2 regions of the Xenorhabdus bharatensis genome follow, and region 1 is predicted to be linked to the other one. Evidence: predicted binding sites of a transcription regulator. Region 1 holds the regulator's gene; the other holds the start of a gene.
What was found. Region 1 encodes sigma-54, which starts transcription at its own class of promoters, with help from an activator protein. Its sites were predicted from a motif close to GTTGGCACANNTTTCGCTNT; they were not measured.

Region 1 (16,134 bases):
ACTACCGGAATTACCGGCAGAAATACGCAGACAGTTATCAGGGCAGCTCAATTGGCAGGGAAAAGTGAATATTACCCTTCCCTCAGAAGGTAAGGGCCTGCAACATGAGTTATCACAGCAGGGAGCGCAATATCAGGTTGCAATAAACGCGGATTTGTCACATATCAACAGCACGTTAGACGGGCTGAAAACAGCCTCTTTTCAAGAATGGGATAATATCAATATTCAGGCCAAAGGGGATGATAATCAGCTTAGGCTTACCGGTTCATTAGGGAACAGATATAAATTCAATAGCCAGTGGTTACTGGATAAAGGTTATACCCATTTACAGCGGGGTATTCTGACCACAGATAAGAATGGCATTCCCGCGTTGCCTGAAAAATCAATGCTCGAACTGAATTTGCCTGATATTGAGGGGGATAAATGGCTGGCACTGCTTGGCACATTGGAAACAAAACCCGGAACGGATAGTGCTTTCAGGTGGCCGGCGTTATTTGAAATTACAATACCTTCTTTGAATATCGGCGGGCAGCGTTGGCATAATCTTATACTGAGTGCCAGCAAACAATCTGATAGTTTGCATATTAATGCGATCGGAGAAGAAATTGACGGCGATTTGCGGATTTATTCGGATAGGATATGGCAGGGCGCGCTTAATTATCTCTATTATAATCCGGTGTTCCCGGACAGTGCTGCCAATGATGACAACTCGTCGGCTTCAACCGTAGCGGATACGCCAAAATATGATTTGAGTCATTGGCCAACACTTAATGTGAGATGTAATGAATGCTGGTTGGCCGGATTAAAAATCGGAAAAGTGTCAGGAACGGTAAAACCGAAAGGCAACTCATTGGTTCTGACTGATGGCCGGGTAGAAAATAGCGCGGGTAAATTGACATTATCCGGTCATTGGAGTGAAAGTAATGAGGGAAACTATACTCGGGCTAAGGGACAAATATCCGGGGGAAGTTTAGATGATATGGCGGCGTATGTTGGGTTCATTATTCCCATTACCGGTGCCCCATTTAAGTTTGATTTTGATCTTAACTGGAAGGATACGCCGTGGCAGCCTGATATTAAAACGCTCAATGGCCGCCTGACAGGGACACTGGGGAAAGGCACAATAGCTAAACTGGGCGCGGGCAGAGCAGGACAACTGTTGAGGCTGGTCAGTTTTGATGCATTATTGCGTAAATTACAGTTGGATTTCAGTGACACATTCAGTGATGATTTTAACTTTGATTCTATGCGTGGCGATGCACAGCTAAAAAATGGGGTTATGTCTACGGATAACTTCCATATTGATGGGCTGGAAGCTGATATCGATGCAAAAGGTCAGATAAACTTTATTCAGCGTCAGCTTAATATGGAGTTGGTGATCACCCCGGAAATTTCAGCCACAGTCGGTGTGGCAACCGCTTTTGCGATTAACCCTATGGCAGGTGCTGCTGTTTTTGCAGCAGCGAAAGTGTTAGGCCCGTTATGGAGCAAGATCTCAGTCATTCGCTATCGAATAACCGGCAGTCTGGAACAACCTAAAATTGATGAAGTCTTACGTCAGCTTAAGGAGAATAAAGGGTCATGAGAAACGTCAATGTTGCACTCTTACAACTATGCAGTGGTACAAACATCAAACATAATTTAGCGCAAATTGAACAGCAAATTAAGCAATTGCCTAACACTGTAAAGCTGGTTCTGACCCCGGAGAACGCCTTGCTGTTTGCAGATGCTGATGCTTATCGCGAACATGCAGAAGAACAGGGAACAGGCCCCTTACAGCAGGCTGTGCGTGAACTGGCACAGCATTATGGTATCTGGTTACTGATTGGCTCAATGCCGATGATCAGCCGGGAAGATCCGAGCCGTATTACCAGCAGTAGCTTATTATTTGATGATCAGGGAGAAATCCGCGCCCGTTATGACAAGATCCACATGTTTGATGTCAATATCAAGGATGAACACGGTTCTTATAACGAATCTTCCATTTATCAGCGTGGGGAACACATTACGGTTGTTGATACACCTGTCGGTCGTCTGGGGATGACTATCTGTTATGATCTGCGTTTCCCCGGCTTGTTTCAGGCACTGAGGGAACAGGGCGCTGAACTGATTTCTGTGCCAGCCGCTTTTACCAGACTGACAGGTAAAGCGCACTGGGAGCCACTTTTGCGTGCCCGCGCAATTGAGAATCAATGTATTATACTGGCTCCTGCACAGGTCGGTGTGCACGGCACCCGCAGAACGTGGGGGCATACAATGGCGGTGAGTGGCTGGGGGGAAATCATTAAGAAAAATCCTCTGAGTGTCTGTGCACTACAGCTCAATATCCGGCGAGACAGCCTGACTCACATGCGTGAACAAATCAGAGTGGTGAAACATAATCGCTTCCGTCCGCAACTGACTTCTTTGATAAAAAAGAATACAAATTTAGATAAAGAGTAAACACTATGAGTTTAACTTATGTCAGTGAACATTTACTGACTGACAATGGACTGAATCATAACGACTTATTTTCCGTATTGGGTCAATTGGCAGAACGCCGCCTTGATTATGCTGATCTCTATTTCCAGTCCAGCTACCATGAAACGTGGGTATTGGAAGATCGTATCATCAAAGATGGCTCCTATAATATTGATCAGGGAGTCGGTGTCCGGGCTGTTAGCGGCGAGAAAACCGGTTTTGCCTATGCTGATCAGATCACCCTGAATGCTTTACAACAAAGTGCACAGGCAGCGCGCAGTATTGTAAGAGAAATAGGAAATGGCACTGCCCATACACTGGGAGCAGTGACACATAACGTTTTGTATCCGGCAGTGGATCCGCTGCAAAGCATGAGCAGGGAAGAGAAAATCGCTCTGTTGCATCATGTTGATAAAATTGCCCGTGCGGAAGACCCACGAGTACAGGAAGTGAATGCCAGCCTGAGTGGTGTTTATGAGCAGGTACTGGTTGCTGCGACAGATGGCACGCTGGCCGCTGATATCCGTCCGCTGGTACGTCTTTCGGTCAGCGTATTAGTTGAAGAAGATGGTAAACGCGAGCGTGGTTCCAGTGGTGGTGGTGCCCGTTATGGTTATGAATATTTCCTGCAAGACACTGATGGGCAGACGCTGGCAGAACAATTTGCCCGTGAAGCTGTTCGTATGGCATTAGTGAGCCTTTCAGCAGTCGCCGCTCCAGCGGGCGCGATGCCGGTTGTACTGGGAGCAGGCTGGCCGGGCGTTTTACTGCATGAAGCCGTTGGTCATGGTCTGGAAGGTGATTTTAACCGCCGTGGCACATCTGTTTTCTCTGGCCAGATTGGGCAGAAAGTTGCTTCCGAACTATGTACTGTGGTTGATGATGGCACGATTGAAGGCCGTCGGGGTTCATTATCTATTGATGATGAAGGGGTTCCGGGACAATACAATGTTCTGATTGAGAACGGCATTTTGAAAGGTTACATGCAGGACAAACTTAATGCACGTTTGATGGGGGTTGCTCCGACAGGGAACGGTCGCCGTGAATCTTATGCCCATTTGCCTATGCCACGTATGACTAATACCTACATGCTGGCAGGTAACTCTACACCAGAAGAAATTATTTCCAGCGTTGATCGTGGTCTGTACGCACCGAATTTTGGCGGTGGTCAGGTGGATATCACATCAGGTAAGTTTGTATTCTCGACATCAGAAGCATATTTGATTGAAAACGGTAGGATCACCAAACCGGTAAAAGGCGCAACGCTGATTGGCTCCGGTATTGAGGCGATGCAGCAGATTTCCATGGTTGGTAATGATTTAGCCCTTGATAAAGGTGTTGGTGTCTGTGGTAAAGAGGGTCAAAGTGTTCCCGTGGGAGTTGGGCAGCCTACATTGAAACTGGATAACCTGACCGTAGGCGGAACAGCTTGACACTTTTTGGCGTGATTTGATCCATTAAGTGCAAGAGGTCATTATGAAAAAGAGCGCACTGGCAGGTGTATTTCTGCTTCTGGCGGTTATCTCTATTGTCTTTTTGAAAGACACGGGGTTATCTGGTAGCGGGAAAACACCGAAAAATACGGTGGTAGCAGAAGAGACAGCCACTCCGCATATTGATGTTCTGACTGAACAGCATCGGGTTGCGAATTATCTGAAACAGCATCACAAATTACCTGATTATTACATTACGAAGAAACAAGCCCGTCGTCTTGGCTGGGAACCGCGTAAAGGTAATTTATGTGAAGCCGTACCGGGAAAAGCCATTGGTGGGGACAGGTTCACCAACCGTGAGCATAGTCTGCCAGATGAAGCCGGACGCCAGTGGTTTGAAGCAGATGTGAATTATCGCTGTGGGAGTCGGGGTAGTGACCGATTACTTTATTCTAACGATGGGCTGATCTATCTGACGCTTGATCATTATAACCATTTCACAAGGCTGGAATGATAATATGAAAAAAGTGGAATTCGATTTTAACCATATCCCTGATTTAACCACTTTTTATAATCAGTTCAGGGAGCGTTTCGATCTTAGCGATGATTTTGGGGCTAATCTGGATGCGCTCTGGGATGTGGTAACCAGTGAAATTGAGTTGCCTGTTGATATTACCTTTATCCATCTGGATGTGCAGAAAAAGCCGCATTTTGCAGCGCTGGTGCTTTTATTTGAGGAAGCCGAAGAAGAGCTGGAAGGGGAACTCAAGTTTGATGTGATGAATTAACTTTTCCCTTCTTATACACTTCGTCTTTCAAGTTGCCTCTTTGTTGGCTGCACTCACTCACCCCAGTCACATAGTTATCTATGCTTCTGGGGATTCTCTCCCTTGCCGCCGCGACGCACCTTGAAATCCATTGTGTATATTACACCGCTACATTGACTGAAATATTGGCTGAAATGTGGCGGTGTTTCTATATAGAGCCAGCGGTTATTTATTTACAACATGGCTTTCATCGCCAGAAAAATAACGCTCAATATTCTTAAATGCACTGTCAAAATAGATGTCATAGCAGCTTTTTGTGACATAACCTATGTGCGGACTGCACAGGACATTATCTCGTTTTAATAATGCGTGGTCGGCATTCCAAATCGGTTCAACATCAAAAACATCCAATGCAGCAAAACCCGGCGTACCCAGATCAAGCGCTTTCTCAAGAGCGCCTGCTTCTATCAGTGCTGATCTTGCTGTATTGACGAAGACCGCACTGTTTTTCATATGTGTCAGATCAGTAAGTGTGACATTACCTGTCGTCTCTTTAACCAGACGCTGATGCAGAGTAATCACATCCGATGTTTTAAAGAAATCTTCCCGTGAATGAGGAACAATCAGACCATCCTGACGGGCTTTTTCCTGTGAGCGCTCTGAACCCCACACCTGAACCTTCATATCAAATGCGCGAGCATATCTGGCAACTCTTTGGCCAATATTTCCATACCCGAGAATACCAAGCGTTTTTTCAGCGACGGTATCGCCCAGTTCGGTTTGCCATTGACCTTTTTTCATCGACTCCACTAAAGCGACGAATTTGCGGATGGAACTTTGAATTAACAACCAAGTTAACTCGGCTGCGGCAACAGGAGAACCGGCACCCTCTACGACAGCAATGCCCTTCTGTTTACATAAATCCAGATCGATATTGTAAGCCACCTTTCCTGTTTGGCTGATCAGTCTTAAGTTAGGGGTTTTAGATAAGAACTGCTCATCAATAATTGTTCTTTCACGGATCAAGATCAGTGCATCAGCCTTAGAGAGTAACTCACTGGCTTTCGGGTCGCGATCCACTGCACCGAGGCTGACAACGTCAAAATCACGGTTTTGATATAAAGCCTGAATCTGTTTTGTTGCAGCTTGATAATCATCTGGAATAACAACGAGAGGCATGTGAAATATCCTTTATGCAAGTTCAGATAATGAAAAACAATTAAGGTTATCTCATTTTTGTTACATTTTCGTAATATTTAAACGGAAGTGTTAAATTAAGCAGTTTTAATATGATGGCGGGACAAGAGAAAAGACAGTTACCGCCATTTCTTTAAGAAATGGCGGTCTGAATATCATACTGTTCCAGATAATTCTTTCAGGTACTGAAAAATCTGTCGGTAGGATTTTGGTGGTTTGTTCGCTGCTTTCTCTTTTTTGGCATTACGTACCAGCGTCCGTAGTTGCTGGCGATCTGTATGCGGATAGAGTGTCACAACTTCTTCAAGGGCATTGTCACTTTCCAGTAATTTATCCCGCAGTTCTTCCAATTTGTGCAGGATTACAATCTGCTGGTTATGCCGGTTTTTCAGTTTATCCAATGCAATAGTAATTGGTTCTGGATCGCGGGCACGCAATAATTTACCTATCAATTGTAGCTGGCGACGACGGCCTTCGCGTTTGATTCTCTGTGCCAGCTCAATAGCGGCCAGCAAATCTTCATCCAACGGGATGCGTTCCAGTTCGCTTTTGCTCAGTTCAACCAGTTCTGCTCCCAGCTTTTTAAGCTCTTCCGCATCCCGCTTGATTTCACTTTTACTGACCCAGATTATCTCTTCTTCTTCCTCTTCAGCAGGATAATTGTCGAGCCAATCTTCAGGCTGCTTTGCCATAATTGTTTTCCTTCTAAAAAGGCCGGATAAGGTGCATTTTGGAACATGACCAATTTCCCGGTGGGTGTTAACATCCTATACCCGTCGTCTTTCAAGTTGCCTCTTTGTTGGCTGCGCTCGCTCACTTAGGTAACCGCTTTGATAAACATACGGTTATCTATGTTCTCAGGGATTGACTCTCTTGCCGTCGCGATGCAACTCGAAATCCATAGGGTATATAATATGGTGTATTGTAACTGGGAAAATTGCCTGATTACCACTCGGCATTAATACTGAAAGCCGGAATATAGCACTTTTCCTGATAAATTCCCTTTTAATTTAAATGGTTATGGTTAATTAATGATAGTTACCAATCAACAAATTACAGAGCAGCGTAAGCAACTGGAAGAGGCTGTTTCCCACGCTCTGGAATTAGCGAAAGCAGGTTGCGATGCCGCAGAAGTTGCGGTCAATAAAACAACGGGGATCAGCGTTAGTACCCGTTTCAGTGAAGTCGAGAATGTAGAGTTTAACAGTGATGGGGCATTGGGGATCACGGTTTATAACCAGCAACGCAAAGGCAGCGCATCTTCTACCGATTTAAGCCCGGAAGCTATTGCTCGTACTGTTCAGGCGGCTATTGATATTGCCCGTTATACTTCGCCTGATCCTTGTGCCGGCCCGGCAGACAAAGAATTATTAGCGTTTGAAGCCCCTGATCTGGATTTGTTCCACACTGCTGATTTGGATGCTGATAAGGCGATTGAACTGGCAGCCCGTGCAGAACAAGCGGCACTACAGGCCGATCAGCGTATTACTAATACCGAAGGCGGCAGCTTTAATGCTCACTATGGTATCCGTGTCTTTGGTAATAGTCATGGTATGTTGCAGAGCTACTGCTCAAGCCGCTATTCCACATCAAGCTGTGTGATTGCAGAACAAGACGGCAATATGGAGCGCGATTATGCTTATACCGTGAACCGTCGCTTTGATGAATTACAGTCACCAGAGTGGGTTGGTCAGGAGAGTGCGCAGCGTACATTGTCTCGTTTAGGGGCACGTAAGCTTTCAACGATGAAAGCGCCTGTGATCTTTTCCGCAGAAGTGGCTACCGGTCTGTTTGGTCATTTGGTTGGAGCGATCAGTGGCAGCAGCATCTATCGTAAATCCTCCTTCCTGTTGGACAGTCTGGGTAAACAAATCCTGCCTTCGTGGCTGACAATTGAGGAGCAGCCTCATTTATTGAGAGGTCTGGCTTCAACACCTTTTGACAGCGAAGGCGTACGCACACTGCCACGTGAAATTATTAAAGACGGTGTATTACAGTCATGGCTGATGACCTCATACTCTGCCCGCAAACTGGGTTTGACCAGTACGGGTCATGCAGGTGGAATTCATAACTGGCATATCGAAGGTCAGGGGCTGGGTTTTGATGGGCTGTTGCGGGAAATGGGCACGGGTCTGGTGGTGACGGAACTGATGGGACAGGGTGTCAGTGCAATAACAGGAGATTATTCTCGTGGTGCTGCCGGTTTTTGGGTCGAAAATGGCGAAATTCAATATCCCGTCAGTGAGATAACCATTGCAGGCAACCTGAAAGATATGTGGGCAAACATGGTAACAATCGGTAATGATATCGAAACACGCAGTAACATTCAGTGTGGTTCAGTCTTGTTGCCGGAAATGAGTATCGCCGGTCAATAAGGGATACTCAATCAACAACAGCCAGTCTGGTCTACTGGGCTGGCTGTGAGTTAACGGTGATATTCACCCGCTGCTTCGGGTTGATAAAGTATTTCTAGTACTTTTATCCGGGTTTTTTCACCATTCGGCAATTCCCATGTGATTTCGTCACCGACCTGCAATCCTAAAAGCGCAGCGCCTAAAGGTGCCATGACGGATAGCTGTTTTGTGCTGTCTTTCAGCGATGCCGGATAAACGAGAGTACGGATGCGTTCCTCATTATTGCTAAAATCAATGAATTTAATTTCACTGTTCATAGTCACAATATCTGCAGGGATTTCTGCCGGCGGTAAGATTTCCGCTCTGTCCAGTTCATCGTTCAGTGCATCTGCGATGCTGGTATTGGCAAATGCGGCTTGTTCCAACAGAGAATCTAAACGTTCTGCATCTAATTCATTAATAATGATTTTTGGTTTTTTCATACCACGCTCCAAATTAGGCTCAATACAAAATAACACCCCGCAACGCAAGGAGGGGGGTGTTATTTTCAATGTGATTAAAGTGATATTAGGCTGTTCTGTCATGAAAATAAAGAGATCATGATCACGAACTGTTTGGTGCTGCTAATGAAACAAGGTTCAGCCAGATATTATGACAGATTATAAATTATAGGCCTGTAACGGTGATCTTCGGGTTGGTTTCGCCAAAGATGGAAGTCAGTTCAACAATGTGCATTCCGCTCCATTCCTGAATGTCAGCCTGAGTAATTTCTTCGTTACCTTGTTTACCCAAAATCACGACTTCATCGCCACTTTTAACTTCAGGCAGATCGGTCACATCAATCATCACGGTGTTCATGGAAACGCGACCGACAACCGGAGCACGATGACCGTTAATCAGCACATAGGCCTTGTTTGACATAGCAGTGCTGAAACCATCAGAGAAACCGACCGGCAGGTTAGCAAGGATAGAATCACGTTTCAGGATGTGAGTGTTGTCGTAACTGACACCATTGCCTTTAGGGTAGGGTTTAACAGAGGCAACGCGGGTTTTTACCTGAATCAGAGGTTTGAATTCAGGATGGCTGGCTTGCAAGATGCCGTACAGTGCGCTGCCAACGCGAGCCATATCAAACTGGGCTTCAGGTAGGCTCAGAGAGGCAAAAGAGCTGGATGCGTGCAGAGTGATTTCATCTCTTTTCAGGTTTGCTGCTTTAATCAACCAAGCCGTTTGTTCGTTGAAGTTTTTGATACTTTCGCGGATCACATTCAGGTCAGTGAGAGCATGGTGGCTCATGATGCCAACCAATTTCAGGTTAGGCAGCTTAGCAATTTGCAGTGCTTCCTGTTTGCCCTGTTCGGTTTTCATTTCCAGCCCATTACGGCTCATCAAACCGGTGTTCAGTGCTAAATGAACCTTGATCTCTTTACCGTGTTTTTTAGCTATGGCATCAATCGCTTTGGCGCTTTCCAGATCGCCAACCATCTCTTCCATGTCATAGCTCAGTGTACTTTCAACTTCATCCGCCATTGCTGCACGGACACGTACCAGTTGGCCGGTAAAGCCGCTATCACGCACGATACGGGCTTCTTCGTTACTGGTGATCCCAACACAAGGTACTCCGGTTTTAATGATTGATGGCATCAGCAGACCAAGACCATAACCATAAGCATCACCTTTCAGAATTGCACATATTTTGGTGTCTTTGTTCAGGGTTTCTTTCAGTGTTTGGATATTATTTTCGAAAGTGGTGGTGTTGATTTCCACCCAGGCATTGTTGTGAGCAGCAATACGTTCTGCCTGCGTATTATCTAAAGAAAGCACTGGTGCTGCCTGAGCTGCGCCCTGACATAAAGTCAATCCAAGAAAGATAGCTAATGTGGTCTTATTAAAACGCATGAAGTAAATCTCCAGTTTATGAACTGTACGTATAATTCTTTGTGTATAAAAGCTCGTTAATGATAAGTTTTTTCCAAACTGATTTCATGGGGTTAAATTATTGATAGGTAACATTTATTGTTACCTGATGACTATTTATAAATAGTCGAGATGTTTAACTTATATAATTAAAAAAACTTCTCAATACATCTTTGCTCATAAATTTATAATTAGAATATATGAAGGTTATTTTATCTTTTGTTGGTTTTAAATATGGCTTTTGTTGCTGTTATTACAGACTATATACCTTTTCATAATAGTGAGAGTATCCGCATGCGGTATCCCTTACCCCGCGTTGTAAGGGATACTCCTATCATTTTGAAAAACTATTTAGCAAGCAGTATTAAGAGAAAAATAAAGAGAGTCAGGTGTTATTCACTGAATGAGAAAGGGAGGAGAAAATAGAGAAAAGTGTAATAGTGGATCTGTGCTACAAACAGGCAAAATCGTGTAAGTTTATTCTTCGTCAAAACCGGAATTGAATAACGCTATAATTGCTGATAAAGCTTGTTGTTCATCAATTCCGGTTGCTTCAACTTCAATGTAACTGCCCTGTTCGGAATCCAGCATCAGCATGGCTATGACGCTGTGAGCTTCAGCCTGAACATTGTTGCTGTTGCGCAGAATGACTTGAGACTGAAACTGCTGCACGAGGTCATATAGCTTCATGGCTGGCCGGGCATGCATACCGAGCCGGTTTTTAATCTCAACACTCTGTTTAACTGTCATGACCGGCTCGATATCAGGTTACTTACGTTTTTCCAGTGTGCGGTGACGTGACTGAACGTTCTTACCACGAGACCGGAAGTAATCAGCTAACTGTTCTGCTACATAAACTGAACGATGTTTACCACCGGTACAGCCAATGGCAACGGTCAGGTAACTGCGATTATTGGTTTCCAGCATAGGCAACCATAGCTCAAGGTAACTGCGGGTCTGGTAAATAAAGTTATGTACTTCGGTATGACGATCCAAAAACGCAGCAACCGGGCGATCCAATCCAGTCATAGGTCGAAGTTTTGGATCCCAGTGTGGGTTTGGCAGGAAACGCACATCGAAAACATAATCTGCATCAATCGGAATACCGTGTTTGAAGCCAAAAGATTCAAATACCATTGTCAGTTCACGTTCACGCTTGCCCAATAAACGTGTTCTGAGCATTTCAGCCAGTTCATGAACTGACATTTCAGAAGTATCAATGATCAAATCTGCCCGGGAACGCAGAGGTTCCAGTAAATCGCTCTCTTTATCGATGGCACTTTCCAGTGACAGGTTTTTGCTTGAGAGTGGATGCAGGCGACGGGTATCACTGTAGCGACGGATCAGTGTATTACGATCTGCGTCAAGAAACAGAAGCTGTGGTGAAAAGCTGTCCGGTAATTTTGTCAGTGCTTCTTCGAAAATTTCTGGGGATTCCGGCATATTGCGTACATCAATACTGACTGCCGCTGAAATATCACGTTCAGCCAGTGTATTAGCCAGCTCTGGAAGTAGTACTACCGGCAGGTTATCCACACAGTAGAACCCCATATCTTCCAGTGCACGCAGGGCTACGGACTTACCAGAACCAGAACGACCGCTGACTATCATCAGCACCATGAAATGACTCCCCTTTATTTTGCGGTTCCTGAGAACCGCCATCGTTTATACCCTCTGGGTATATTGCTTTTCAACAATCAATTGTAACCGTAATTGTAATTGTTATTTATTCAGTAATAATTTTGTATAATTCTTCATCACTTTGTGCCAAGCGCAGGCGACGACAGAAATTTTTATCTGAAAGACGCTTTGCGATCAAGGATAGCGAATGTAAATGTACCTGACACTGATTAGATGGAACCAATAAAGCAAACAGCAAGTCAACAGGCTGATTATCAATAGCATCAAATGTAATCGGTTGTTCCAAGTGTAAGAATACACCAACAGCATTATCTGAACTTTCGGACTCCAGTTTGCCATGAGGAATGGCAATCCCGTTGCCAATACCGGTTGTTCCCACCTTCTCACGGGAAAGGATCGCTTCAAATACGGCACTCTCTGGCAAATTCAGCTGCTTTGATGCCAGCTCGCTGATAATCTCTAAGGCGCGCTTCTTACTCGAACAGGATACGTTATTACGCGTACATTCGGATGAAAGCACTGAGCTTAGTGGTAAATCTGTTTCGTTGTTCATTTCTTTATTCGCTTAGGGCTTTAATACCGGATGCCTGAGTTCAGACATCAGGTACTGAGGCACTGTTATTACCATTAAGCCTTCAGGTGCATAGAGCAGCCTGAAGGCCGTTAGTTGGTTACAAATGGAACAGTGAGAATCTTATGACAGCCCTGTTGTCTGAAAGCTATTAATGTTGTCTCAATTTACTTTTGTGTTTGGTCAATTGACGAGTCAGTTTATCAACAAGTGCATCAATTGCCGCATACATGTCTTCATGCTCTGAACTCGCATGCAACTCACCTCCATTGACATGCACCGTGGCTTCAGCGATTTTCTGCACTTTTTCCACCCGGAGGATGACCTGAATAAGGTTAATCTTATCGAAATATTGATCCAGTTTGCCGCATTTCGTATTCACAATGTTGCGTAGTGCATCAGTGATTTCAATATTGTGACCTGTGATATTGAGTTGCATAGTGTTTTCCTTCTCTCTCCGTTGTTTTTCAGGTTGTTTCTTTGTTGGTGGTTAACCGCCTCGATACAACCGGAAATTCATAGGGTCTATGTTATTCAAACCAATTTTTTACGTTGGTTTGAAGGCGGGATGGATAACGACTCTCTATATTTTGCGACAGTCCGACGAGCTACCTGAATACCCTGTTCGGCAAGTAGGCTGGTCAGCTTACTGTCACTCAGTGGTTTGGTCGGGTTTTCTGCCGTGACCAATTTTTTCACCAGTGCCCGTATTGCTGTAGAAGAAGCTTCGCCTCCGCTGTCAGTATTTACGTGACTGGAGAAAAAATACTTCAATTCAAAAATTCCCCGTGGACTATGCAAATATTTCTGGGTTGTCACACGGGAAATGGTAGATTCATGCATATCAACCTGATAGGCAATATCTGCCAGTACCAGTGGTTTCATGTACTCTGCGCCATGCTCAAAGAAATCCTGCTGCCATTCCACAATACAGTTACTGACCTTTAATAACGTCTCATTACGGCTCTCAAGGCTTTTTATCAGCCACTTCGCTTCCTGTAAGTTATTGCGGATAAACAGGCTGTCACTTTCATTCTGAGATTGCTGCCCCAGCGCAGCATAGTGCTGATTAATGCACAAGCGGGGAATGCTATCTGTATTCAGCCTGACCTGCCAGCGTTCATTTTCTTTCTGAACGAGTACATCGGGGATCACGTATTCGGATTCACCGGTATTGACCATTAACCCGGGCCGAGGCTCCAGTGACTGTATGATAGCAATAGCTTCTTTCAGAGCACTCTCTTTTAATTTGCTCTGGCGCAATAAATTTCGGAAATCCCGGTTGCCCAGCAGCTCAAGATACGTGTTGGTCACCAGTTTCGCTTCGTTCAGATAGGGCGTTTCTTCTGGCAGCAGCGAAAGCTGGATGAGTAAACATTCACGTAAGTCACGTGCTGCGACTCCGATGGGATCAAAATGTTGTACCCGTTTGAGTACGGCTTCGATTTCTTCCGGTGTCAGTTCATCATTGCCGATGCTGATAAGGATATCTTCGACAGAAGCGGTTAAGTAGCCTGTCTCGTCAATAGCATCAATGATTGATGTGGCTATGGCTGAGTCTGTTTCAGTAAAGGGAGTCAACGCAGCCTGCCACGTCAGATAGTCTTGTAGTGTCTGAGTGGTTTCCCCCTGATAGACGGGGAAATCATCCGCACTGTAGTCACTTCGCGTTCCTGAAGATGTACCGGCGCTGTAAATTTCATCCCAGCTGGTATCAAGGGGTAATTCTTCCGGCATATTCTTTTGTTCAAGCGCTTCGAGGGTATCCATAACCGTTGTTTCGGTATCTGGATAATCCTGAGCATCAATTTCCTGAAGTGTGTCTTCCTGTTCAAGCAGGGGATTCGTCTCTAAAGCCAGTTGAATCTCCTGCTGAAGTTCGAGCGTAGAAAGTTGCAACAAACGGATTGCCTGCTGAAGTTGTGGCGTCATCGTCAATTGTTGACTGAGTTTGAGTTGCAAACTTTGCTTCATAACGTTTTCACTTCCTCCTGAACTGATCCTTTAAGACTCCTGAATGGATTCCCCTCGAACTGATATACACTTCGTTTTTCAAGTCGCCTCTTTGTTGGCTGCGCTCGCTCACCCCGGTCACATAGTTATCTATGCTCCCGGGAACTCACTCCCTTGCCGCCGCGACGCATCTTGAAATTCATTGTGTAGTTTCTCTGAACTCTGCCTGACAATGAGCTTTAAAGACGGAAGCCTTCACCCAGATATACACGCTTAACCTGTTCATTGTTAAGGATATCTTCTGGTGTACCGTGAGCAATCAGATGCCCCTGACTGACAATATAAGCGCGCTCACAAACATCCAGCGTTTCACGGACGTTATGGTCAGTAATCAGGACGCCAAGACCATAATCCCGCAGATGTTGAATGATCTTTTTAATATCAAGGACGGAGATTGGGTCAACCCCCGCAAAAGGTTCATCCAACAGAATAAATTTAGGGTTTGCTGCCAGTGCCCGGGCAATTTCCACACGGCGGCGCTCACCACCTGACAATGACTGACCAAGACTGTTACGCAAATGGGAGATATGAAACTCTTCCATCAGCTCTTCAGCGCGCGCTTTACGCTGTTCCTGATTGATATCTTTGCGGATTTCAAGGACAGCCATTAAGTTATCGTATACGCTCAGCCGACGGAAGATGGAGGCTTCCTGAGGTAAATAGCCGATGCCCCGGCGGGCACGTTCATGCAGAGGCAGCAGGCTGATATCTTCATGATCAATCGTGATAGTCCCCGTATCGCGGGGCACGATACCAACGACCATATAGAAAGTTGTGGTTTTACCTGCGCCATTTGGCCCTAGCAGGCCGACAATTTCACCTGATTTGACTTTCAGGCTGACATCCTCAACAACCTTACGCCCTTTATAAGACTTTGCCAGATTGTCTGCGTTTAATATTGCCATACGTCGTTATTTACTCTTTTTATGAACTTCAGTGCTGTTAGTACCGGTATTGTTAACACCCGGGCCTTTTTCCTGTAACTGGGAAGGTAACAGGACGGTGGTAACATGCTTACCTTTATCACTAAAGGCTTCCATTTGCTGTGTTGGCACTAAATAGGTGATTTTATCGCCTTTGATATTGCTGTCGAGCTGTTCAAGGTAAGCATTACCTGTCAGTGTGATCAGCTCATTATTCATCTCATAGCGCATCTTCGAAGCATGGCCTTTGATAGGTTTACCATCATCCTGCAACTGATAAAATGTTGCCGGGTTACCATAAGCTTCAATAACCGTTTTTTTCGAATCCCCGTCAGGGCGGGTGACAACAACCTTATCTGCATGGATATCAATCGAACCCTGCTTTACAATAACATTATCCGTAAATGTGGCAATGTTCCCCGTTAAATCCAGTGATTGTCTGGCCGAATCAATGGTAATGGGCTTTTGGGTATCATCTTTCAGTGCCAGTGCAGGCAAACTGACTGCAACCAGTGTACTGGCAATAAAGGTATTACGGATTAGGTTCTTCATGTGGAATCTCATATTGAGTGCTCACCTTTTCAATCAGTTCAGCAGTTTTATCTCGTAGGTTGCCGCGCATTTTCATCCCAACAGATCTCAGACCGACACCTTCTAATGTAATTTTATCGTCGGATGCCACATCCTGCGTCACAAGATTGACGGTCGCGTTTTCTGTTGTAATACGTTTCAGTTGTGATGCATCATTCAGGCTATCTACCTGAACATCCCCATATAAGTAGAGCATATTATCATGGGTAAGTTTTGCTTTATTGGCACGTACTGTCCATGTTGCCGGTGGCGGTGTGGATTTACTGT
Region 2 (16,134 bases), on a different contig from region 1:
TATCAGAATAACAATCTGGTTATCAATTCCTTTGGTGCTGAATTCCTACAGGGTCTGGTCTCTGGGAATGGGCAACAATTAGCTGATGGCAGCTGGAACTTAGATAATATTCTGATCAATGACATACGCTGGCAGTCCCCAATGACGCTGGCTGCCCTGACAGAAAAAACCCGTCATTTGCCCGCGATCCACATTAAAGATCTCAATCTCACTAACGCCAAATTACAGGGAAAAGACTGGTCTGCTGATTATCTTAATACCAGCATCAAAGGTCTGGGATTGGTTAACGGGCAATGGCAGGCAGAGGATGGCCTGATTGACTTTAACGCCATGAATATGACCTTCAACGAAGCTCAGTTCAAAGATATATTAGGCCAGTTCAGTTTTTCCGGTGATATTTTTACCATCGCTAACCTGACGACCCATTATCAGAAAGGCTTATTCAATATTAAAGCGCAGTGGGATCGTCAAAATCGTCAGTTAACTCTCAACGATAGCTCTGTCACCGGTCTGATTTATTCCTTACCTACGGAATGGCGCAACTCTATTAAAAATCCGGCACCTGAATGGATTTCAGCACTGAAGTTAAACAATATCAGTATCAACAATACGCTTCTGATTGATACCAACCCTGATTTTCCATTTCAGCTCACTACATTATCGGGATATGTCGATAATCTGGATATCCTGAAAAATGGTCACTGGGGCTTATGGAATGGGAAAGCCTCAGTGCAGGCCATGAGTGGTACATTCAATAAAGTTGAGGTGGCGCGTCCTTACCTGCAATTACACGCCGCAGATGACAAGGTGATTATTGATAAAATGAACACTTTTTCAGGTGACGGTATACTCCAGTTTAACGGCTTCCTTGAGCAGCTTACTACCCAAAAACCCTTCCAGCTCAGTGTAAAAGGAATGAGTGTGAATTTGGGAATTTTGCCACAATGGGGCTGGATACCACTCAATCTGCATGGCGAGGGCAATTTCTCACTGGCTATCACCGGAAATCTTTCTGCCGATAATATGAAAAGCACAATCAATGGCACATTGACGGCTGAAGATAAGGCTGCCAATAAAGAGTCACAATCCATTAAGCAAGGCGTGATTTCTACTGATAACTGCCCAGCCGGGCAGTCTAACGCAGAACAATCTGGTGAGGCTGGGCAACCGAATGGAGATCAAAACAAAACCTGTGCAACTGTCGTATTGTAGCCATTCCGTATTTGACAGAAGAGCCACATATTTCAGCAATTCAGGTTGTCATAGCTTATGCTGCCGCTGCCCGCTCAGCGGGTAAGACAATATAAGTACCGGTGAATATACTTCCGAGTCCCTGTTCACCGCTTACATGAACTTCCAGTTTTACGCGTGCTTTATTACCACGGGCAAGGCGGGCTAAATCACCGCTCATATTGTTGAGGTCAGCAACAGCACTAGGACGGCCAACGATAGGTTTTTGGTAACGAATATTTGCATCCACCAGAATGATCTCTCCTCCTAGTTGACGTTCCTGCAATAACAGCCAAATCAGACCCCATGCGGTTAATGTCGATTGAGAAAATAGACTGCCCGCAAAAATAGTATGATGAGGGTTTTGGTTTCCCGCTTCCGGCATAGTGGTAATAAAACGCTGCCCCGTATATTGAGTAATACGGACACCCATTTTTTCACTCAGGGGGATATGTTTGTACCATGCCTGCTGCAATTGAGCACACCAGTCCGGACGATGCAGAATATCATCAAGACTCATAATGGGTTTAATCATCAAAAAATGATTAATAGGAGACGAGTTAGCACCGTTAATAATCCCGCGGTTTTGAAACCCCAGCTTATTAAAGAAATCCACCGCATCCTCACGTGCACTGCAAACTATCCGCTTCACACCTTCCTGCCGGGCAACAGACTCCAATGCCATTGCAACCAAAGTGCCCAGCCCTTTTTGCTGTTCATTCGGGTCAACAGCCAGAAAACGGATAGCACCTTCACTGTCCGCATTGATATATAAACGTCCGACAGCGACTGGCCTGCCCTTCTCATCAACCACCATTTGATGATGAGCCATTGAATCATAAGCATCTTTTTCTGAGCCGACAGGCTGATGAAGTGGTTTACGCAGCATCTCCCAACGGAATTGGTAATAAGTTTCCAGCTCTTGTTCGGTTTGAGGTACTCTGAGGTGATACATAGAAACAGCCCCTTCTTTGCGTGTTGTCGTGTGTAGTCGGGGGGCATGCGCTTTTAACATTTATTTTTAATCAGAAAGTCATACTTGTAACCAGAAAGTCACTGGCCCGTCATTTGTCAGACTCACTTTCATGTCCGCAGCAAATTGCCCCATTTCTGTTTTTACACCAGTTGCACGGCACTGTTCAACAAAATAGCAATAAAGTTCATCTGCTTTTTTGGGTTCAGCACCTCGAGAAAAGCTTGGTCTTAAACCTTTTTGGGTGTCCGCAGCCAGAGTGAATTGAGAGATAACCAATAGGCTACCATTGGCTTGTTGGACGTTCAGATTCATTTTCCCATTTTCATCACTGAATACGCGATAACCCATTACCTTTTCACACAGACGCTGTACTTTTTGCTGGTCATCTTCTTTTTCAACTCCCAGAAAAACGAGCAGGCCCTGCTCAATTTCACCGATAGTCTGACTCTCAACAACCACTTTTGCCTGTGTTACGCGTTGAATTAATGCAATCATTTTTCTTATTTATGATCCGTATCGATAGATTAACCTGTAAGGGTGGAGCCTCGCTTGCCAAGATGCCACCCTATTTAGAACTTGTTGAATGTTATACCCTTCGTCTTTCAAGTTGCCTCTTTGTTGGCTACGCTCGCTCACCCCAGTCACATAGTTATCTATGCTCTTGGGGATTCCCTCCCTTGCCGCCGCGATGCAACTCGAAATCCATTGGGTATACATGAAGATCAGAGATTATGTTACAGTGAGGGGTGAAAAGTTGTGTGTCTTAAAATAATCAGGGATAGTATCCCTGCCGCTTACATGAATGGCATTAAGACCGACTCTTTTGGCTGCTTCAATATTTTCCTGTACATCATCAAAAAAAACCGCCTGCTCAGCAGCTACGCCTTCTTTTTCCAGTAAATATTTAAAGATGTCCTGATTCGGTTTACGTATCCCTAGATCCTGAGACAAATATAAGTGATCTGCTGATGTAGTGATTTCAGGGTATTGTTGCGGCCAATACTGAAAATGCAGGTGATTTGTGTTGGATAACACAACAACCCGATGCCCCTGCTCACGCAGTTTATTCATCAACTCAATAACTTCCTGCCTGACACCAACGAAAATCGCATTCCAGCCCTCAGAAAACTGCTCAAAGCTAAGAGAAACCTCCATCTCATCACATAACATTTCAGCAAATTCTGCATCTGTAATTTGACCACATTCGTGCTTTTCAAATGTCTCGCCCAGAGAAAACTTAGGAGCCAGAATTGCAAGTGGTGTCCCGCTCAGGTTACTCCAAACAGCCAGTACCCTTCTAAAATCAATATCAATAATCACGTTACCCATATCGAAAATATACAGCATACTCCCTCCTGACTGAGGTATATCGTTTTGTATTTTTATCATAATGTCATTAAGAAAAAAGGTGAAGAGACAAAAAATAGACAAATTACACTGATTATCAAACCACACAAGAATCAAGCTTAGTTGAAAAATAAGAAACTGAATGAGGTGCGATACTGGCAGGTTATTGAGAGAAGAGTTCGGATTAAGCGGGTCATGAAACTCAGGGTGCCGAAGCACCCTAAGCTGTCAGGAGAAATTAAGCGTCTTTGCTACGGCTTGCGCGGCGACGATCATTCTCAGTCAGATGGCGTTTACGCAGACGAATTGACTCAGGAGTCACTTCTACCAGTTCGTCATCATCAATAAACTCCAGTGCCTGCTCCAGTGTTTTCTTGATATGCGGAGACAAGGTTGTCGCTTCATCAGTACCTGAAGCACGAACGTTGGTCAGCTTTTTACCTGTCAGACAGTTTACTGTCAGGTCATTGGAGCGGGAGTGAATACCGATGATCTGGCCTTCATACACTTCTGTACCGTGGCCAAGGAACAGCTTACCGCGCTCCTGCAAACCATACAGAGCATAAGCAACAGCTTTACCCTGACCGTTGGAAATCAGTACACCATTCTGGCGACGGCCAATTTCACCCGGACGGATGTCATCATAGTGGCTGAATGTTGCATACAGCAGACCAGTACCGGAAGTCATCGTCATGAATTCAGTACGGAAGCCGATCAGACCACGGCTTGGGATAACATAATCCAGACGTACGCGACCTTTGCCATCTGGCAGCATATCACGCATCTCGCCTTTACGTTCACCCAGCGCCTGCATCACATCACCCTGATGCTGCTCTTCGATATCCAGAGTGACCTGCTCAAAAGGTTCCTGCTTACGACCATCAATTTCACGGAAAATAACTTTCGGACGAGAAACGCCCAGCTCGAAGCCTTCACGACGCATGTTCTCAATCAGAACGGAAAGGTGTAATTCACCACGACCGGAAACACGGAAAGCATCTGGATCTTCCGTTTCTTCAACGCGCAGAGCCACGTTATGAACCAGTTCTTTTCTCAGACGATCAAGGATCTGACGGGATGTGACGTATTTACCTTCACGACCACAGAAAGGTGAAGTGTTAACACAGAAGTACATGCTAACGGTAGGCTCATCAACTGCCAGCGCTGGCAGAGCTTCAACCGCATTCACTTCACACAGCGTATCAGAGATGTTCAGATCGCCCAGACCGGTAATCGCGATGATGTCGCCCGCTTCAACCTTATCTGACTCGATACGATCCAGACCCAAATGACTGAAGACTTTACCCACTTTACCGTTACGAGTTTTACCTTCGCTATCGATCAGCGTGATGTTCTGGTTTGGTTTTACCGTTCCGCGCTTAATACGGCCGATACCGATAACACCCACGTAGTTGTTGTAGTCCAGCTGGGAAATCTGCATCTGGAACGGGCCATCAAGATCAACTTTAGGTGGCTCAACATGATCAACGATTGCCTGATACAGCGGAGTCATATCTTCTGCCATTTCAGTGTGCTCGTTGCCTGCGATACCCATCAATGCAGAAGCATAAACGATAGGGAAATCCAGCTGCTCATCAGTTGCACCCAGGTTTACGAACAGGTCAAATACCTGATCGACAACCCAGTCAGGACGTGCGCCCGGACGGTCAACTTTGTTGATAACAACGATTGGCTTCAAACCATGAGCGAAGGCTTTCTGGGTTACGAAGCGAGTCTGTGGCATCGGGCCATCCATCGCGTCCACCAGCAGTAAAACACTGTCGACCATTGACATTACACGCTCTACTTCGCCACCGAAGTCGGCGTGGCCCGGGGTATCCACGATATTGATACGGTAGTCATTCCATTTAATGGCAGTATTTTTTGCAAGGATGGTGATACCACGTTCTTTTTCCAGATCATTGGAATCCATCACACGCTCAGCTGTTGCAGCACGTTCACCAAATGTACCGGATTGCTGTAAGAGTTTATCAACCAGCGTTGTTTTGCCATGGTCAACGTGAGCGATAATGGCAATGTTTCTTAAATTATTAATTGACAAGTATTTTTACCGTTTTAGCTATTTGAAGAAATATTAAATGGGTACAGCATGCAGGGTGCGATGCTACCCTCATTCAACACAAATATGGTGCTATTTTACACGTTATAACCACAGAGTGAAATAAATGTGAGACGCATCACTTTTGAAGTTTATCTGTTTTTTTGCATATAAACACGACATAACCTGAAATAGCATTAATAACCATCATGATAACAATCGTGATAACAATCACAATTATAGTAATTTACCTGTATTTTATAACGGTTCCGGCAATTCACCATAACAGTGCATCACGCTATCCAATCGCACCAATTTAGTGCAAAGTTCCTCAGGAATTCCTCGGTATTTCTCTCAATTCCTTATAATTTTTCCCTAGTTATGTATGGATACATCAGGGCTAAAGTTTTTTAAAAAACTGGCACGCTTTTCGCATTGGTATTTCACAATAGAATTTATTATTGAAAATTGCCACGAATTGTCTGTATACAAAGACTGCATCTGCTGCTTAAGATAAAGGCGGCGTTTCTGACAACGCAGACGGCTGACGTAAACCAGGAGAACTTAGTATGTCCGTTGAACATGTTTTATCCATGATTGAAGAACATCAGGTGAAGTTTATTGACTTACGTTTTACTGACACTAAAGGTAAAGAACAGCACATCACTATTCCTGCCCACCAGATTGATGAAGACTTCTTCGAAGATGGTAAAATGTTTGACGGTTCATCTATCAAGGGCTGGAAAGGTATCAATGAGTCTGACATGGTGTTAATGCCTGACCCTTCTACAGCGATGCTTGACCCTTTCTTTGATGATGCCACACTGATTATTCGTTGCGATATTCTGGAACCCGGTACCATGCAGGGTTATGGTCGTGATCCCCGCTCCATTGCAAAACGTGCAGAAGATTTCCTGCGTTCCAGCGATATTGCTGACACTGTTCTGTTCGGGCCAGAGCCTGAATTCTTCCTGTTTGATGATGTTCGTTTCGGCAGTTCTATTTCAGGTTCTTATTACCACATTGATGATACCGAAGCGGCCTGGAACAGCGGAACCAGCTACGAAGGTGGTAACAAAGGCCACCGTCCCGGTATCAAAGGCGGCTATTTCCCGGTTCCCCCTGTAGATTCTTCTCAGGATCTGCGTTCAGCAATGTGTCTGACGATGGAAGAAATGGGGCTGGTTGTGGAAGCGCATCACCATGAAGTTGCAACCGCAGGCCAGAACGAAGTTGCAACCCGCTTCAACACCATGACCAAAAAAGCGGATGAAACCCAGATTTACAAATATGTCGTACATAATGTCGCCCATGCTTTTGGTAAGACCGCCACATTTATGCCGAAACCACTGGTAGGGGATAACGGCTCAGGCATGCATTGTCATATGTCACTGTCCAAAGGCGGTGTTAACCTGTTCGCAGGAGACAAATATGGTGGTTTGTCCGAAATGGCACTTTATTATATCGGCGGCATTATCAAACATGCCCGTGCCCTGAATGCCTTTACCAATCCGACAACCAACTCATACAAACGTCTGGTGCCCGGTTTTGAAGCGCCAGTGATGCTGGCCTATTCCGCCCGTAACCGCTCAGCTTCTATCCGTATTCCGGTTGTTGCCAGCAGTAAAGCCCGTCGGATTGAAGTCCGCTTCCCTGACCCGGCTGCAAACCCTTATCTGGCATTCTCAGCTCTGCTGATGGCAGGTCTTGATGGGATCATCAACAAAATACATCCGGGTGATTCAATGGATAAAAACCTGTATGACCTGCCAGCCGAAGAAGCACAAGAGATCCCAACCGTGGCCTCTTCTTTGGAAGAAGCACTGGCGGCTCTGGATGCAGACCGCGAATTCCTGACTCGCGGTGGTGTTTTCACTGATGATGCAATTGATGCTTATATCGGTGTGCTGAATAGTGAAATTGAACGCGTCCGCATGACTCCGCACCCTCTGGAGTTTGAACTGTATTACAGCGTGTAATGCCTAAAAGCGTTACTACCGTTCTTTATTAGTTTTGTTGCCGTGAAACTTTTGGCCCATTTTCGGATGGGTCCTTTTCCTTCTGACCTTTCCCTCCGATATCACGGATATCAAAGAGGGGTACTCCATTTATGATTAAATAAGATACAATGCACCAAAAAAGTGCAAAGGTTGAATGGCAATGGCTGATTTTCCCAAAGCAGAGCAAATTCTTGATTCATTAATAAATAATGTATTAGTGCTGGATAACGATTTGATTATCCACTATGCCAATCATTCCGCCATGCAACTTCTGGCGCAAAGTACACGTAAATTATTCGGCACTCCGCTTCCGGTTTTATTCAGCTATATCTCGCTGGATACGGAATTTATGCGATCCAGCCTGATACGCGGGCATGGTTTCACAGATAATGAAGTGATATTGGTGATCAATAATCACTCGCATGTTATGTCGCTCAGTGCCCAGCCAATTTCCGAACAGTTTATTCTGTTGGAACTCGCGTCTATGGATAGTCAGCGACGTTTAAGCCAAGAGCAGATTCAACAGGCACAGCAGATAGCTGCACGGGAATTGGTTCGGGGGCTGGCACATGAAATTAAAAATCCGCTGGGAGGCTTACGGGGAGCGGCTCAATTGCTGGCAAAAGCATTGCCGGAGCCCTCTCTGCGGGAATATACACAAGTCATTATTGAACAGGCTGACAGGCTTCGTACCCTTGTCGATCGGTTATTAGGGCCTCAGCATCCGGGGGCGCAGATTAGCCAGAGTATCCACCATGTTGTCGAACGGGTTTCTCAGCTGGTATCACTGGAAATGCCCGGTAATATTACTCTGGTCAAAGATTACGACCCCAGCTTGCCAGAGCTGTCTCACTACCCTGATCAGATTGAGCAGGTTTTATTAAACATCACCCGCAATGCGCTACGGGCATTGGGTGATCAAAAAGGTACTATTACTTTACGTACCCGGACAGCCTTCCAGATTACCTTACACGGTGAACGTTACCGTTTGGCAGCCCGGATTGACATTGAAGATAATGGGCCGGGCATTCCTCCGAATATTCAGGATATGTTATTTTATCCAATGGTGAGTGGGCATGAAGGCGGAACCGGGCTTGGGTTATCGATTGCCCGCAATCTCATTGATCAGCACACTGGAAAAATCGAATTTACTAGCTGGCCAGGACATACGGAATTTTCCATTTACCTGCCTATCAAGAAATAGGGGATATCATGCAACGAGGAAAAATCTGGATCGTTGATGACGACAGTTCTATCCGCTGGGTGCTTGAGCGGGCGTTGAGTGGCGCGGGTATGGATTGTGTCAGTTTTGAAAATGCAGATTCTGTCTTAGCGGCGTTATCACAGAGCAGCCCTGAAGTTTTGCTGTCAGATATCCGCATGCCGGGGCTGGATGGGTTAAGTTTACTCAATCAAATCAGGCAGAATCACCCACAGCTTCCGGTCATCATTATGACTGCCCACTCTGATCTGGATGCAGCCGTCAGTGCCTATCAGTACGGAGCATTCGATTATCTGCCAAAGCCGTTTGATATTGATGAAACGGTCGCACTGGTTGAACGGGCATTAAGCCATTATCGTGAACAACAACAAACTTCCCGCAGCCCGAAAATAGCCTCTTCGGTTTCTGAAATAATCGGAGAAGCTCCTGCCATGCAGGAGGTATACCGGATTATCGGGCGTCTTTCCCGCTCATCCATCAGCGTGTTAATCAATGGTGAATCAGGCACAGGAAAAGAACTGGTGGCTCATGCCTTGCATCGCCATAGCCCAAGAGCCTCCGCGCCTTTTATTGCTCTGAATATGGCGGCAATCCCAAAAGATTTAATTGAATCAGAGTTATTCGGCCATGAAAAAGGGGCTTTCACCGGCGCTAATCAGGTTCGTCAAGGTCGCTTCGAACAGGCCAATGGCGGCTCATTGTTTCTGGACGAAATCGGCGATATGCCACTGGATATCCAGACGCGCCTGTTACGGGTTCTGGCAGAAGGGCAGTTTTATCGGGTTGGTGGCTATGCACCGGTAAAAGTTGATGTCCGCATTATTGCTGCGACTCATCAGAACCTTGAACAACGGGTCGAAGAAGGTAAATTCAGGGAAGACCTTTATCATCGCCTGAATGTGATTCGCTTGCAGCTACCCCCATTGCGGGATCGCGTGGAAGATATTCCTCGCATCGCACAACATTTCCTACAACAAACCGCCAAAGAGCTGGGAATTGAGGCTAAAGAACTGCATCCCGATACGGAAAAAACCCTGATGAACCTATCATGGTCCGGGAATGTCCGTCAGTTGGAAAATGTCTGCCGCTGGCTGACAGTGATGGCTGTCAGTAAAGAAATTCTGGTACAGGATCTACCGACTGATTTAATTGAAGGCCAACCCGTTGAGCAAACAGATAATGTCTCTGCTTCCGGTTTTTCATCATCAGAGGAATGGTCACAACAATTAGCGACATGGGCAGAGAATGCCTTACAAGCTGGCAAGACGGATCTTCTTTCTGACGCTTTACCATTATTGGAGCGAACCTTACTTCACTGCGCATTAACGCATACTAACGGACATAAGCAGGAAGCAGCCCGTTTACTTGGCTGGGGCAGAAATACAATCACGCGGAAATTGAAGGAATTGGGGTTGGAGTGATATATCAGCTATCTATTGCTGAGTAGATATTCAGAAAAGTCAGTAAACTGGGTTAATATCGCTTCATCATTTGTTACTAATATTATTCCTTCGTATTTGGCTTGAGCCACTAGCATAAGATCCGGTGCTTTACTATCGGTAATTCATAATAGCTAAGAGAATGCGCTATTGTTACCATCAATGGCAGAAAACCCACCTCATTCTGTGCCACATCAGTGATAGTTACTGGCTCAAAAGAATAATCACTCCTGCCCAACCTCCTCTTTATCGCTATTTCCTGAATACTCAACAAATTCATATCACCCGTGAAAACTGCCGCTGGCGCATTTGATTACGCAGATAATGATCAAAACACATGCAAATATTGCGGATTAGCAAACGCCCTTTTGCTGATACCCGAATCTGCTTTTCACTCACTTCAACCAGCCCATCTTTCACCAACGGAGCCAATAATTGCAAATCTTCGGCGAAATAATCCGTGAAACTCACGCCATAAGCGTGTTCAATATCAGCAAAATTTAACCGGAAGTTACAAATCAACGCCTTGATCACATCACGACGGATGCAATCATCCTGCGTCAGCGCTAAGCCCCGCCATAACGCATGCCCCTGCGCGTTTACCTCAGCATAGTAGGTTTTGAGATCTTTTTGGTTCTGTACATAGCAGTCGCCCAACATGCTGATAGCCGAAACACCTATGCCCAATAAATCACACTCACCTTGTGTGGTGTACCCCTGAAAATTGCGATGTAATACGCCTTCTCTTTGGGCAACCGCTAATTCATCATCAGGGCGAGCGAAATGATCCATACCAATAAACTGATAGCCGTTGCCTGTCAAAGTCGCAATAGTTTGCTGCAAAATATCCAGTTTCTGTGCCGCACTCGGTAAATCACTCTCTTTAATTTTGCGTTGTGCCGCAAACAGGTTCGGCATGTGAGCATAATTGAACACACTCAGACGATCCGGCGATAACGCCAATACGCGCTGCAATGTGAAAGCAAAACTTTCCGGTGTCTGTTTTGGCAGACCATAAATCAAATCAATACTGGTCGAGGTAAAACCCGTCTCGCGAGCGCGATTGACCAGCTCGAAGATAAAATCCTCGTCCTGTTCACGATTGACCAGACTCTGCACTTCCTTATTGAAATCCTGCACCCCCATACTCAGGCGGTTAAAACCCTCATGGCGCAAGTGATCAATGACATCCAACTCAATTTCACGCGGATCAATTTCAATGGAAATTTCAGCATCGGGCAGAAAACAGAAGTGACTACGCAACATCGACATTAATCGGCTAATTTGCGTCTTATCGAGATACGTTGGTGTTCCTCCGCCCCAGTGCATCTGACTGACTTGCCGATGAGTAAATAATTTTGCCCTTGTTGTGATCTCTTGTTCCAGAACAGCCAGATAATCATCTGCTTTATGTTTCTGCCGTGTGACCAGCTTATTGCAGCCGCAGAAATAACAAAGCTTGTGGCAAAACGGAATATGAATATAAAGGGAAAGAGGACGCTCAGGGTAACGCGCTGCGGCCTGTATGAACGCCGCATTATCATACTGCTGGTTAAACTCCAGCGCGGTTGGGTATGACGTATAACGAGGCCCTGAATAATTATATTTTTGGATCAAAGGCAGATCCCAGACAATGGCTTGCTCTGACATGCTTATCTCTTCCGCTATTCTGGCCTATCAAATGGGCCGCTATAGTCTACCCAATAAGCACAGCAAATACCATATTAAACATGTGGGTATATACTGTTCATCATTGGGTATACCGCCTTTGATAGTCACGATAATTTATGCATGAGCGGCTAGCCATTCAGAACCGCTCACCTTCAGGCATTATTTACCTTTCAGCAACTGCATAATGTCGTCTTGTTTTTCTTCTTCGCTGTCGTCCTCTTCCAGATCAATACCCAGCTCTTCCATCAGAACATCAATGCGGTCGAGCATCTTATCGACATAAACATTATCTTCTTCGGAAAGATTTTCGCCCTGTTCAAGACGTGCCAGCAAATCATCCAGACGCTCATCATTTTCCAGCATTTCCAGCTCTTCCCGCGCTGACAAACGAGGTTTTTCAAGCTCTTTAGGCTGTTTTACAACTGGCTTAGCAACTGTTTTTTCACCCACAATCAACGGAACCGCGACTTTACTGCCGATACGCGGATCCCTCTCTTGCTTAGTACCAGACTGTTTTTTCTGGTTACTTTCCTGATGGCGATTACCGGATGGATTACCGCGATGTTTTTTCTGGCGCTTACGCTCACGCCCTTCTGCATTTAATTCTTCACGGCTTTTTCTTTTGTGCTTACCCGTAGAGGCTCTTGCCGGGGATTTTTTCTTTAACTGATTCATAGCGTGTGACTCAACTCGTGTTATCAAGATATTTTCGGCGGAATCTAACAGAATCCACATATAACATCCAATGTCATTCACTTATTCTTTCAAGTTCAGCTACTATTTTGAGTTACCTTAACTCAAATAATATAAGCCTTAGCAACTATGCGTTTCTTTGATATTTCTTATAGAACTTCATTGTATCTTTGGTGTATTGGTTATGCTGTCTTATGGATATTAGTAAGTTATTACCTTGATCCGACTGTTCCCTATGATGCCGTAGAAGCCCTGAACTGGGGCGTAAACGGTGAATGGGGTTCACCGAAAAACCCGTGGCTGGTGGGTGCGGTGATGTTACCCGCTATTCATATCAGCCATATTTCTCTCAGTTTTTATTGGTATTTCATCCACTTTGCTGCCATTGCTATAGGGATGATGGGTGTCTGGCAACTGGCTTTCCGCTTAACAGGCAGAATTGAACTGGCATGGCTGGCTATGCTGTCTCTCAATCTGTCTGGCATCATCAATTTCGATATCATTCCGTATAATGACAATTATCTGTTGGTAATGTTGTGGTCGTGGTCACTATTGTTCTTCCTGAAAGCCATCGATGACCATCCCAAATGGTGGCTGGCGTTCGCGCTAGCAACAGGGCTGGCAACAATGAGTAAGTACTCTTCACTTTCAATTGTTGGCTCAGTCTTTTTACTTTCCCTGTTTGTTCCCAAAGTACGACGCCATTATCGGGAGCCGCTGTTTTATCTGGCGCTTGCGCTATGGCTGATGTTGATATTGCCCAATATCTGGTGGCTGGCAAATAACGATTTTTCTGCATTCAAATGGGTAGACTCGCAAATCAAACACGGGTTTAATCTGCACACCACACGCTCTCTGTTTTCCGTCTTCTATCCTCTCATTATCGTCAGTGCCATTATTTATCTCTTAGGCGGGAAAATTGGCTGGCCAAAACAGCAACCGAATCAACTGGCCAATATTGTCATTCTTCTGCCTCTGCTGATTATTTATGGCTGGTTCTCCTTCAATGAGGGTGGGCGCATGACCGAATGGCTCCAGCCTTTCATGGCAGTCGCTCCAGCGCTGCTGGCCGGCTCGATAACCGTGCTCCCCCGTAAACCCTTAACGGGAACATTGCGGGGATTAGCCGTTTTTGCCGTCTTGGTTCTCATCGGCTATGCCAGTGTTATGCTGGCAAATATCCGTGGTGCGGGAGAAAAATTTGCCGGGATAAAAACCTTTTCCAGCCAGCTGGATCAACGCTGGAATAAATTGTATGCAACACCATTGCATTATGTTGGAGGTGAATACCTGCATCAATGGCTGACGTTCTACAGCCACTATCGCCCCCAAACCATACAACCGTGGGAAACCGGCAACGGTGCGCCGCCCAATATTTATAATCGCCATATTAAAGAGAGTGATATTGTCAAATATGGTGCATTGCTGGTAGGAACAAACGGAAAAAACTGTTCACAGGAGCATTTCCAGTCCACGTTGGCTACATGGCCTGAATTAACGCTCAGTCATAAGGAAGATTTCACTTTTCAGGCGCAGCCAGATGCGGAATCAAAAGTAATTTGCATCGGTTTTATTGCACCAGAAAGTCGCCATTAATCCTCTTTTAGAAAAATATTCCGTATAATTTCCATAAAAAAAGCCTGATGCATCAGGCTTTTTTTATATTACTCAGTTTAGCCGACATTATTATTATCAGGCATCGACAAATACCATTTTCAGTACAAACAACAACGTAACGACAATAACGCACGGGCCTATCTCGCGCCATTTGCCTGTTCCCAGTTTCATCACACAATAAGCCATAAAGCCCAATGCAATACCTTCAGTAATTGAGAAGCTGAATGGCATCATCACAGCGGTGATAAATGCCGGAACGGATTCCGTCAGATCATCCCATTTCACCCGTGTCAGGCTGGATGTCATCAAAACGCCGACATAAACCAGCGCACCCGCTGTTGCATAAGCCGGAACCATGCTCGCCAATGGAGAGATAAACATCACCAACAGGAATAAAATACCAACGACGACAGCGGTTAATCCAGTACGGCCACCAACAGAAACACCAGAAGAACTTTCTACAAACGCCGTTACCGAAGAAGTGCCGATGTAAGAACCTGCCACTGAGCTGATGCTGTCAACATACAGCGCCTGCTTCATCTGCGGGAATTTGCCGTTACTGTCAGCAAGGCCTGCTTTATCGGTCACACCAATCAACGTACCGGATGAATCAAACAGGTTCACCAACATAAAAGAAAAAATAATCCCGACTAATGCGATATCCAACGCACCTTTCACATCTACATGCCCGACAACAGTCATAACACTGGGTGGAAAATCAAAAATACCCTGATATTCCACATACCCCAGCATAAACCCGATCCCCGTTGTTATTACGATGGACAGCAATACTGCGGCGTGGAAATTACGTGCGGCTAAAATAGCAATGATAAAAAAGCCCAGCGCGCCCAACAGGACGTTATGAGCAGTAAAGTTACCAATAGAAACGATCGTATCTGGATTCGGTACAATAATGCCGGCATTTTTCAGCCCCATCATGGCAATAAAAAGCCCGATACCGCTGGTAATACCGACCCGCAGCCCCACGGGGATATTCGCTATCATCCAGTAACGAATGCGGAAAATTGTCAGGATCAGCAGCCCCACAGCCCCCCAGAAGATTGCCCCCATCGCAACCTGCCACGAAACCCCCATGGCACCAACAACAACGAAGGCAAAAAATGCATTCAGGCCCATAGCCGGTGCAACCGCAACGGGTAAATTAGCCACTATTCCCATCATAATGCTGCCAAGTGCAGCAATTAAGCAGGTTGTGACAAATACGGCTTTAATATCCATTCCGGCAACAGACAGAATTTGTGGGTTTACAAAGACGATATAGACCATCGTCAGAAAGGTCGTCAGCCCCGCAATCATCTCGGTGCGAACTGTTGTGCCATGCTCTTCCAGTTTAAACACGCGCTGAAGTAAGCCCTGACTATTTGCAGAGCCTGAATTGAGTGTACTCATTAATGTTTTATTCCTAAACAGATGAAGTTTTCGATTCATCCTACAGGAAATCAAAATAAATCGTTATCCTAAAAGATCAAAAAAGAAAACGATTGCTATGAGTACAATCAATAAGTTATATCACAAAGTGATTATTAACGAACTGCACTAATGGACGCTGTTTTTATTCACTATTTTCAGACGGTGCCATCGCCAGAATATCGCTGAAAATATCCGCCCATTCATCCTTGCCAATATTCATCAAGCCGAAGAAGCGTAAAATAAATACACCTTCTGTCGCCAAAAAAGCTAAGCGAGCCCGACGACCTTCTGCTGTGGTTGTATCCAAATTAGCAATGCGCTCACGATACCATCCACGGGTTGATTCCAAATGTTCCGGTGTTTGCAATAACGATGCCATCAATCCTGCCGCTTTCGCCGATGACACTTCGTCGGAACATTGACTTGCTTCAATGTGCGCACGTATTGCC

Region 2: a site for sigma-54 is predicted at 6,030-6,049, ahead of glnA (glutamate--ammonia ligase). Genes of this name have one in related genera too.

Annotation. Positions count from the first base shown of each region.
Region 1 is NZ_JBBMXG010000010.1:19,052-35,185, forward strand. Features, by position in the region: gene yhdP (AsmA2 domain-containing protein YhdP) at 1-1,585, shown strand, start outside; gene nit1 (deaminated glutathione amidase) at 1,582-2,442, shown strand; gene tldD (metalloprotease TldD) at 2,448-3,893, shown strand; gene AAC855_RS10925 (ribonuclease domain-containing protein) at 3,937-4,407, shown strand; gene AAC855_RS10930 (barstar family protein) at 4,412-4,681, shown strand; gene AAC855_RS10935 (D-2-hydroxyacid dehydrogenase family protein) at 4,886-5,839, opposite strand; gene yjgA (ribosome biogenesis factor YjgA) at 6,013-6,549, opposite strand; gene pmbA (metalloprotease PmbA) at 6,889-8,232, shown strand; gene rnk (nucleoside diphosphate kinase regulator) at 8,283-8,693, opposite strand; gene alr (alanine racemase) at 8,878-10,110, opposite strand; gene npr (PTS phosphocarrier protein NPr) at 10,606-10,878, opposite strand; gene rapZ (RNase adapter RapZ) at 10,897-11,748, opposite strand; gene ptsN (PTS IIA-like nitrogen regulatory protein PtsN) at 11,855-12,322, opposite strand; gene hpf (ribosome hibernation promoting factor) at 12,492-12,779, opposite strand; gene rpoN (RNA polymerase factor sigma-54) at 12,875-14,314, opposite strand; gene lptB (LPS export ABC transporter ATP-binding protein) at 14,533-15,258, opposite strand; gene lptA (lipopolysaccharide ABC transporter substrate-binding protein LptA) at 15,265-15,828, opposite strand; gene lptC (LPS export ABC transporter periplasmic protein LptC) at 15,809-16,134, opposite strand, start outside.
Region 2 is NZ_JBBMXG010000012.1:70,024-86,157, forward strand. Features, by position in the region: gene AAC855_RS12850 (AsmA family protein) at 1-1,212, shown strand, start outside; gene fabY (fatty acid biosynthesis protein FabY) at 1,268-2,185, opposite strand; gene dtd (D-aminoacyl-tRNA deacylase) at 2,264-2,701, opposite strand; gene yihX (glucose-1-phosphatase) at 2,936-3,553, opposite strand; gene typA (ribosome-dependent GTPase TypA) at 3,792-5,615, opposite strand; gene glnA (glutamate--ammonia ligase) at 6,182-7,591, shown strand; gene glnL (nitrogen regulation protein NR(II)) at 7,767-8,816, shown strand; gene glnG (nitrogen regulation protein NR(I)) at 8,825-10,255, shown strand; gene hemN (oxygen-independent coproporphyrinogen III oxidase) at 10,550-11,923, opposite strand; gene yihI (Der GTPase-activating protein YihI) at 12,104-12,619, opposite strand; gene AAC855_RS12900 (glycosyltransferase family 39 protein) at 12,767-14,233, shown strand; gene AAC855_RS12905 (NCS2 family permease) at 14,330-15,664, opposite strand; gene AAC855_RS12910 (TetR/AcrR family transcriptional regulator) at 15,828-16,134, opposite strand, start outside.